2 regions of the Bordetella genomosp. 13 genome follow, and region 2 is predicted to be linked to the other one. Evidence: predicted binding sites of a transcription regulator. Region 2 holds the regulator's gene; the other holds the start of a gene.
The links. Region 2 encodes LexA, which represses DNA repair genes until DNA is damaged. Its sites were predicted from a motif close to ACTGTATNNNNATACAGT; they were not measured.

Region 1 (4,209 bases), 100 kb from region 2:
GTCCACCCAGGTATAGGCCAGCCGCACGCCGAAGCCGCGCAGCGCCTCGTCCGCATACAGCACCGTGCCGGGCTGCGGCGAACCCAGTTCGGCGGGCAGCGGCAGGGCGCGGTCCCCGCCCAGGTATTCGCCATGGCTGCCCAGGGCCAGCCAGAACACGCTGCCCGTCTCGTCGACGCGCAGTACCTCGCGCGCCGGGTCGGTCATGCGCAGCACCGCGCGGCCGTTCTCGGCATGGATCTGGTGAGTCAGCACCCGCAGGCTGTTGGCCAGCGTCTGGTCGTAGGGGACGTTGGCGATGTTCTGCGCCACCACGTAGGTGATGGCCACGCTCATGGGCCACAGCAGGAACAGCGGCGCGAGCATCCAGTCCAGGATCTCGCCCAGCAGCGAACGCTGCGGGGGCGTGAAAGCGGGGCCCTGCGCGCCTCCGGACAAGGCGTCCAGCGCTTCCTGGTTCAGCGGTTGCGTCGACGGGGCTTCGGCTGGCGGGTCGCCCGCAGGGCGCGAGGCGCCCATCCGGCGGGCGGCAAGCCGAAGGCGCGGCGTGGGAGCCTTCCCGGGTGGGGCCTTCTCAATGGGTGAGCTGTGGGACGGCACCCTGTTCGCGCTCCAGGCAATAGCCTAGTCCGCGCACCGTGATGATCTTCACGCCGCTCGGTTCGAGTTTCTTGCGCAGCCGGTGCACGTAGACCTCGATGGCATTGTTGCTGACTTCCTCGCCCCATTCGCAAAGATGGTCGACCAGCTGCGTCTTGCTGACCATGCGGCCGCTGCGCGCCAGCAGGATCTCGAGCAGGCTGACCTCGCGGGCGGAGAGGTCGAGCGTCTGGTCGTCCACCGTGGCGATGCGGCCGGTCTGGTCGAATACCAGGCGGCCGTGGCGCACCATCGTGGACCCTCCGCCGGCGCCGCGTCGCGTCAACGCGCGCACGCGCGCCTCGAGCTCGGACAGGGCGAAGGGCTTGGCCATGTAGTCGTCGGCGCCCAGGTCCAGTCCCTTGACGCGTTGCTCGATGCTGTCGGCGGCGGTGAGGATGAGCACCGGCAGCACCGAATTGCGCACCCGCAGGCGGCGCAGCACCTCGAGGCCGGGCAGGTGCGGCAGGCCGAGGTCGAGGATGAGCAGGTCGAACGGCTGGATGGCCAGCGCGGAGTCGGCGGCCAGGCCGTCGCCTACCGCGTCCACCGCATAGCCGTTGTGGCGCAGCGAGCGGGACAGGCCGTCGGCCAGGATGCTGTCGTCTTCAGCGATCAGGATGCGCATGCGGCGTTGTCTCGGAATAATTTGACTTAATGGGGCCGGCACAGCGAATGGCCGCATTCTGGCACAGCCCGCCCCGCTTGCCACTGCGGGTATACGTGGAAAATCCTGGCGCACTGTTTTTATATCCAGTATAATCCGGTGCAATAATGCCGCTCGAATGATGTTGCTCGAACGATGTCGCTCGAACTTTATCGCCATGGCTTGCGCCATGGGCACGGCACAGGAAGGATTTCACAGGACACCACATGGACGACAAAACCACCAAGGCCGCCGCAGCGGAGAAAGCCAAGGCACTGGCCGCGGCGCTTTCCCAAATCGAAAAGCAGTTCGGCAAGGGTTCGATCATGCGCTACGGCGACAACGAGGTCGAGCACGACATCCAGGTCGTGTCCACCGGCTCGCTGGGCCTGGACATCGCGCTGGGCGTCGGCGGCCTGCCGCGCGGCCGCGTGGTCGAAATCTACGGTCCTGAATCGTCGGGCAAGACCACGCTCACGCTGCAGGTCATCGCCGAAATGCAGAAGCTCGGCGGCACCTGCGCATTCGTCGACGCCGAGCACGCCCTCGACGTCCAGTACGCCGCCAAGCTGGGCGTCAACCTCACCGACCTGCTGATCTCGCAACCCGACACCGGCGAACAGGCGCTCGAAATCACCGACGCCCTGGTGCGCTCGGGTTCGGTCGACCTCATCGTCATCGACTCGGTGGCTGCCCTGGTGCCCAAGGCCGAAATCGAAGGCGAAATGGGCGACTCGCTGCCCGGCCTGCAGGCCCGCCTGATGAGCCAGGCGCTGCGCAAGCTCACCGCCACCATCAAGCGCACCAACTGCATGGTCATCTTCATCAACCAGATCCGCATGAAGATCGGCGTGATGTTCGGCAACCCCGAAACCACCACCGGCGGCAACGCGCTCAAGTTCTACTCGTCGGTGCGCCTCGATATCCGCCGCATCGGTTCCATCAAGAAGGGCGAAGAGGTCATCGGCAACGAAACCCGCGTCAAGGTCGTCAAGAACAAGGTCTCGCCCCCGTTCAAGCAGGCCGAGTTCGACATCATGTACGGTTCGGGCATCTCGCGCGAAGGCGAAATCATCGACCTGGGCGTGCAGGCCGGCGTGGTGGACAAGGCCGGCGCCTGGTACAGCTACAACGGCAACCGCATCGGGCAGGGCAAGGACAACGTGCGCGAATACCTGAAAGAGCACCAGGACATCGCCATCGAAATCGAGAACAAGGTCCGCGAGAACCAGGGCATCGTCAGCCGCGCGTCCACCTTCACGGCCACCGCCGAAGAGGCCGACGAGGGCAGCGCCGAGTAATGCGCCGGGACGGATCCCGTCGTGCCGCGCCGGGCCGCCAAGGCCCGGTGGACTCCGGCCCGGCGGATTCCGATCCAACCGAGTTCAGCCGCACGTCCGACCGGCAATCGGGTTTTCGGTCCAGGCGCGCGCAAGGCAGCCGCCCCAGCAACCCGGACGACGAGTTCGAAACCATGGCCAGCGGCGACGCGGCCAACCCATCCAGCCCGCCCCAGCCGGCGCGCAGCGGCCCATCTCTCAAGGCGCGCGCCGTAGGCTACCTGTCTCGCCGCGAGCACGCCCGCAGCGAACTCGCGCGCAAGCTGCGTCCCTATGCCGAAGACCCCGCGCAGATCGACGCCGTCCTGGACGACCTGCAGCGCGAAGGCTGGCTGAGCGACGCGCGCTTCGCGCAAAGCCTGGTACATCGCCGCGCCCCGCAACGGGGCACCGCGCGCGTGGTGCAAGAACTGAAGCAGCACGGCGTGGACGAGGCCCAGGTGGCCGACCTGCGCGACCAGCTGCGCGCCACCGAATACGACCGCGCTCTCGAAGCCTGGCGCAAGCGCTTCGGCGACAAACCTGTCGATCGCACCGAATACGCCCGCCAGGCCCGCTTTCTGGCTGGTCGCGGCTTCGCCCACGACGTCATCCGCCGCATTCTGGGCGAGAGCGACGAAGACTAGTCCAGCCGTCTCTCCGATCCGATTGCTTGTGCCGCCGATTGCCATTGCCAGCAACAAGTGCGGGTGCTTCGGATAGCTACGGCGCGCAATGAGCATCGACTGCAAGCGCCCCGGCATTGAGAGATCTTGAGCCTGGGACATGGCGGAGGGTTCGCGCCCGCAGCGCGGAGCGCGAGGACGAGAATCCGCAGTCATGGCGCAGGCGCGCAAGAACTCAATACCGCCCCTGCACCGACTCCATCCCATACGCGACAGCTACACGCAGTCAATGCCTTGCAGCCTTGATCCCTTCCAGGTTCTTGAAGCAAACATCCCGCGCGATGGTCAGGAACTCGCCGATATAGGTCGTCTCGCTGTCCTCGGTGCGCACCGCGGCGTATAGCGTGCGCCATACGCCTTGCGGCCCAAGGTGGCATACGCGCAGCCAGCTCTGTCCCAGATACTCTGACAGCGCCCAGTTCGGCAGGGCGGCCACCCCTCTGTTGCTGGCCACCAACTGCGCGATGATCGGCGTCAGTTCCGCCTTGCGGACCGCGGCCGGTTCCACGTCGGCAGGGTCCAGGAAAGCGGTGAATACGTCCAGCCGCTGCCGATCCACCGGGTACGTGATCAATGTCTGGTCTGCCAGCTGTTCGGGACTGACGTGCCGCTCCGTGGCCAGGGGGTTCGATTCCGACACCGCCAGCACCAGTTCGTAGCGGAAGAGGGGCAGGTAGGTCACCGCTTCCAGTTGTTGCGGGTCCGAGGTCACGACCAGGTCCAGGTCGCCGCGCACCAGCGCCGGCAGCGGCGCGAACGAGAATGCAGCCGAGAGGTCCAGCGCCACGTCGGGCCATTGCACGCGGAAGGCGTCCAGCGCCGGCATCAGCCATTGAAAGCAGGAGTGGCAGTCGATGGCCATGTGCAGCCGTCCGGTGCGGCCCGCTGCCAGGCGCTGCAGCTCGCGTTCGGTGGCGCG
Region 2 (4,209 bases):
GGCTGGTCCCCCGCGGGGGGATAGGGCTGGTACAGGTGAAAGGGGCTGCCGGGGTAGTCGACGTATCCGGAATCGGGCGGCATGCTAGACTTTTTCCAAGATGTCTGTATGAAGACATTCTGTCGGGGTAAACCCCCCATTATCCACAGCACCCGGTAGTGCGTCCACCCACCGATTCAACGCCCATGAGCAACCTCTTCGCTTCCGTCGAACTCGCGCCGCGCGATCCCATTCTTGGCCTGAATGAGCAGTACAACGCCGATACCCGCCCCGGCAAAGTCAACCTGGGCGTGGGCGTTTACTACGACGACGAAGGGCGCATTCCCCTGCTGGGCGCCGTCCGCAAAGCCGAAGTGGCGCGCATCGAGGCGGCCGCGGCGCGCGGCTACCTGCCCATCGAAGGCATCGCGGGCTACAACAAGGGCGCGCAGGCGCTGCTGCTGGGCGCCGACTCGCCGCTGGCCGCGGCCGGCCGCGTCCTCACCACCCAGGCGCTGGGCGGCACCGGCGCGCTGAAGGTCGGCGCCGACTTCCTGCGCCAACTGCTGCCGCAGTCCAAGGTGCTGATCAGCGATCCCAGCTGGGAAAACCACCGTGCGCTGTTCGAGCGCGCCGGCTTTCCGGTGGGCACCTACAGCTACTACGACGCCTCCACGCACGGCCTGAACTTCGACGGCATGCTGGCCGACCTGAAGGCCGCCGCGCCACAGACCATCGTGGTGCTGCACGCGTGCTGCCACAACCCCACGGGCGTCGATCCCACGCCCGAGCAATGGAAGCAGATCGCCGACGTGGTCAAGGCTGGCAATCTGGTCCCGTTCCTGGACATCGCCTACCAGGGCTTCGGCGCGGGCCTGAAGGAAGATGCCGCGGTGGTGCGCCTGTTCGCCGACCTGGACATCACCATGCTGGTCAGCTCGTCGTTCTCGAAGTCGTTCTCGCTGTACGGCGAACGCGTGGGCGCCCTGACCGTGGTCGCTGGCGACAAGGACGAGGCCGCGCGCGTGCTCAGCCAGCTCAAGCGCACCATCCGCACCAACTACTCCAATCCTCCCACCCATGGCGGCACGGTCGTGTCCACGGTCCTGAACACGCCCGAGCTGTTCGCGATGTGGGAACAGGAACTGGCCGGCATGCGCGACCGCATCCGCCTGATGCGCCAGCAACTGGTGGACAAGATCAAGGCGCATGGCGCCACGCAGGACTTCAGTTTCGTGCTGCGCCAGCGCGGCATGTTCTCGTACTCGGGTCTCACGGCCCAGCAGGTCGATCGCCTGCGCGAAGAGCACGCCATCTACGCGATCAGCACGGGCCGCATCTGCGTGGCCGCGCTGAACAGCCGCAACATCGACACGGTCGCTGCCGCCATCGCTGCCGTCATCAAGTAAGGCGGCCGGCATTGCGCTGCGAAACGGGGCCTGCGGGCCCCGTTTTCGTGTGCGGTGTCATGGCAGCTTCGGCAGCGCAGTCATTCGCCCGGACGCAACGTCGAGACGCGCACCGCCGCGGATTTGTGTTGAAACAAACCGCGCCCTGGCGCGCCTTGCAATTTTCTGCTGCGTCCCCCAGAATGGCGCTGTATATACATACAGTCCGCGTCCAGCGCTACCCGGATCATCGCCATGGCCACGAAACTCACGGAACGCCAACAGCAAATTCTCGACCTCATTCGCCAGACGGTCGCGCGCACCGGCTTTCCGCCCACCCGCGCCGAGATCGCCCAGGCGCTGGGCTTTCGCTCGCCTAACGCTGCCGAAGACCACCTGAAGGCCCTGGCGCGCAAGGGCGCCATCGAGCTCACGGCGGGCGCCTCGCGCGGCATTCGTCTCAAGGCGGCCGACGAAACCGTCGCGGCGCCCTCTGCCGTCACGACGCTCGCCCACCTGCTGCTGCCCCTGGTCGGCCGCGTGGCGGCGGGTAGTCCCATGCTGGCCGCCGAGCACGTCGAGCGCGAAGTCGGCGTGGACCCCGCCCTGTTCGATCAGGCGCCCGATTATCTGCTCAAGGTGCGCGGCATGAGCATGCGCGATGCCGGCATTCTCGAAGGCGACCTGCTGGCCGTCAAAAAGGCCTCCGAAGCTCGCAATGGCCAGATCGTGGTGGCTCGCATCGACGACGATGTCACCGTCAAGCGGCTGCAGCGCGCCAATGGCCGCATCGAGCTGCTGCCCGAAAACCCCGACTTCTCCCCCATCATTGTCGAGCCCGGGCAAGACTTCGCGCTCGAAGGCGTCGCCGTCGGCCTGATCCGCACCCACGCCCTGCACTGATCGCGCCAACCCGCCATGCATCCATGATGAAGGCGGCGCACCCGGCCAACTGAAAGCCCTCGACGCGGCGCCGCCCGTCGAGGGCTTCTTGCATGCGCCGCCCGGTGCCGCACATGATCCGGCCCGTGCCTGCGCCTATGTTTATTGCGTTTTTGTCTTTGGCCCGCCACCGGCCACTCGATAAGATCGCCGGTTCGCCGCCCACCGCGCGCGTGGCAGCAAACCTTACATCCAGGACTCAGCAATGAAGTTTCCCTTTCGTTTTTCCCGCCTGAAACTGGCGGGCGCCATCGCCGCCCTGCTCGCGGGCATGGCCGGCACGGCGCACGCCGAGCGTGTCATCCGCATCATCGTGCCGTACGGCCCGGGCGCCACGCAGGACGCCGTGGCCCGTACGTTCAGCAATGAACTGGGGCAGGAACTGAAAGCCACGGTGGTGGTGGAGAATCGCGCCGGCGCGGGCGGCAGCCTGGGCACGGCACAGGTTGCCCGAGCCACGCCCGATGGCAACACGCTGGTACTGGCCGCCGCCAGCCATCACCTGGCCGGCCATCTATACGCCAAGCTGCCATACGATCCCGTGGCGGACTTCGTCGGCGTATCGTATGTGGGCACCACGGGCTATGTGGTGGGCGTGTCCGCGCCGTCCGGCATCGACAGTCTGAACACCCTCATCGAACGCGCTCGCGCACAGCCGGGCAAACTGAACTACGCCTCCGCCGGCAACGGCAGCGCATCGCACCTTGCCACGGCGCTGTTGGCCGCGCAGGCCGGCCTGACGCTGCAACACATTCCCACCAAATCCACCGGCGACGCCGTCACCGAACTGCTGGCCGGCCGTGTGGAAGTGGTGACGGGCGCCACCGTAGGCATGCTGGCCTATCGCAACGACCCGCGCGTCAAGCTGCTGGCCTACTCCGGCCAGCAGCGCTCGCAGTTCCTGCCCGACCTGCCCACCGTGGCCGAGGCCGGCTTGCCTGGCTACGTGTTCGATTCGTGGCTGGGCCTGCTGGCGCCGGCCGGCACGCCGTCCGCGGAGGTGGAACGCATCAACGCCGCAGTGGAAAAAGTGCTGAAGGATCCGGCCGTGCAGAAGCGGCTGGCCGGCCTCGGCGTGGAAGCCGGCTCGCTGCCGGCCGCCCGCTTCCAGGCCTTGCTGAAGGACGACTGGAAGAAGGCAGGCGAGGTGGTGAAAGCCGCCGGCGCGCGCATCGAGTGATCAGTGCCCATGTGCGCACGGGCCCGTTTCCAATGCTGACCCAAGCGCCGGCTCATGTGCAGCCGGGCCAGCGCATTCCCATATTGGCCGGTTTCAAGAGCAACGAGCGGTTCGTATTGCACGGCTAGCAAGCGGCAGCACGAACAAGAAAGGGGCGCAATCCTTGCGGACTGCGCCCCTTTTCACACCGCTGGAGGCTGGGCCTCTTTCAGTGCTTGATCAGCGTGTCGCTGGAGCTCGACGGCTCGACGGGCTTGGCCACCATGGATTCCTTGACGGCCTCTTCTTCCGCCAGCGGTTCGGGCAGGCGCTCCAGCGCCAGCTCGAGCACCTTGTCGATCCAGCGGACCGGCACGATCTCGAGGAAGTTCTTGACATTGTCCGGAATGTCGGCCAAGTCCTTCACGTTTTCCTCGGGGATCAGCACCGTCTTGATGCCGCCGCGGTGGGCCGCCAGCAACTTTTCCTTCAGGCCGCCAATGGGCAGGACTTCGCCGCGCAGCGTGATCTCGCCGGTCATGGCGACGTCGGCGCGCACCGGGATGCCCGACAGCGCGGAGACCATCGCCGTGGTGATGGCGATACCGGCCGACGGACCATCCTTGGGCGTGGCGCCCTCGGGCACGTGCACGTGCATGTCGTGCTTCTCGAACACGCTGTCGGCAAAGCCCAGGCGCCGAGCACGCGAACGCACCACGGTGCGGGCCGCTTCGACCGATT

Region 1: a site for LexA is predicted at 1,380-1,397, ahead of recA (recombinase RecA). Genes of this name have one in related genera too.

Annotation. Positions count from the first base shown of each region.
Region 1 covers NZ_CP021111.1:2,199,468-2,203,676, reverse strand. The annotation lists gene CAL15_RS09970 (sensor histidine kinase) at 1-366, opposite strand, end outside; gene CAL15_RS09965 (response regulator transcription factor) at 575-1,267, opposite strand; gene recA (recombinase RecA) at 1,513-2,586, shown strand; gene recX (recombination regulator RecX) at 2,586-3,251, shown strand; gene CAL15_RS09950 (LysR family transcriptional regulator) at 3,517-4,209, opposite strand, start outside.
Region 2 covers NZ_CP021111.1:2,096,218-2,100,426, forward strand. The annotation lists gene uvrB (excinuclease ABC subunit UvrB) at 1-83, opposite strand, end outside; gene CAL15_RS09470 (amino acid aminotransferase) at 186-1,388, shown strand; gene lexA (transcriptional repressor LexA) at 1,623-2,270, shown strand; gene CAL15_RS09480 (tripartite tricarboxylate transporter substrate-binding protein) at 2,515-3,489, shown strand; gene lon (endopeptidase La) at 3,698-4,209, opposite strand, start outside.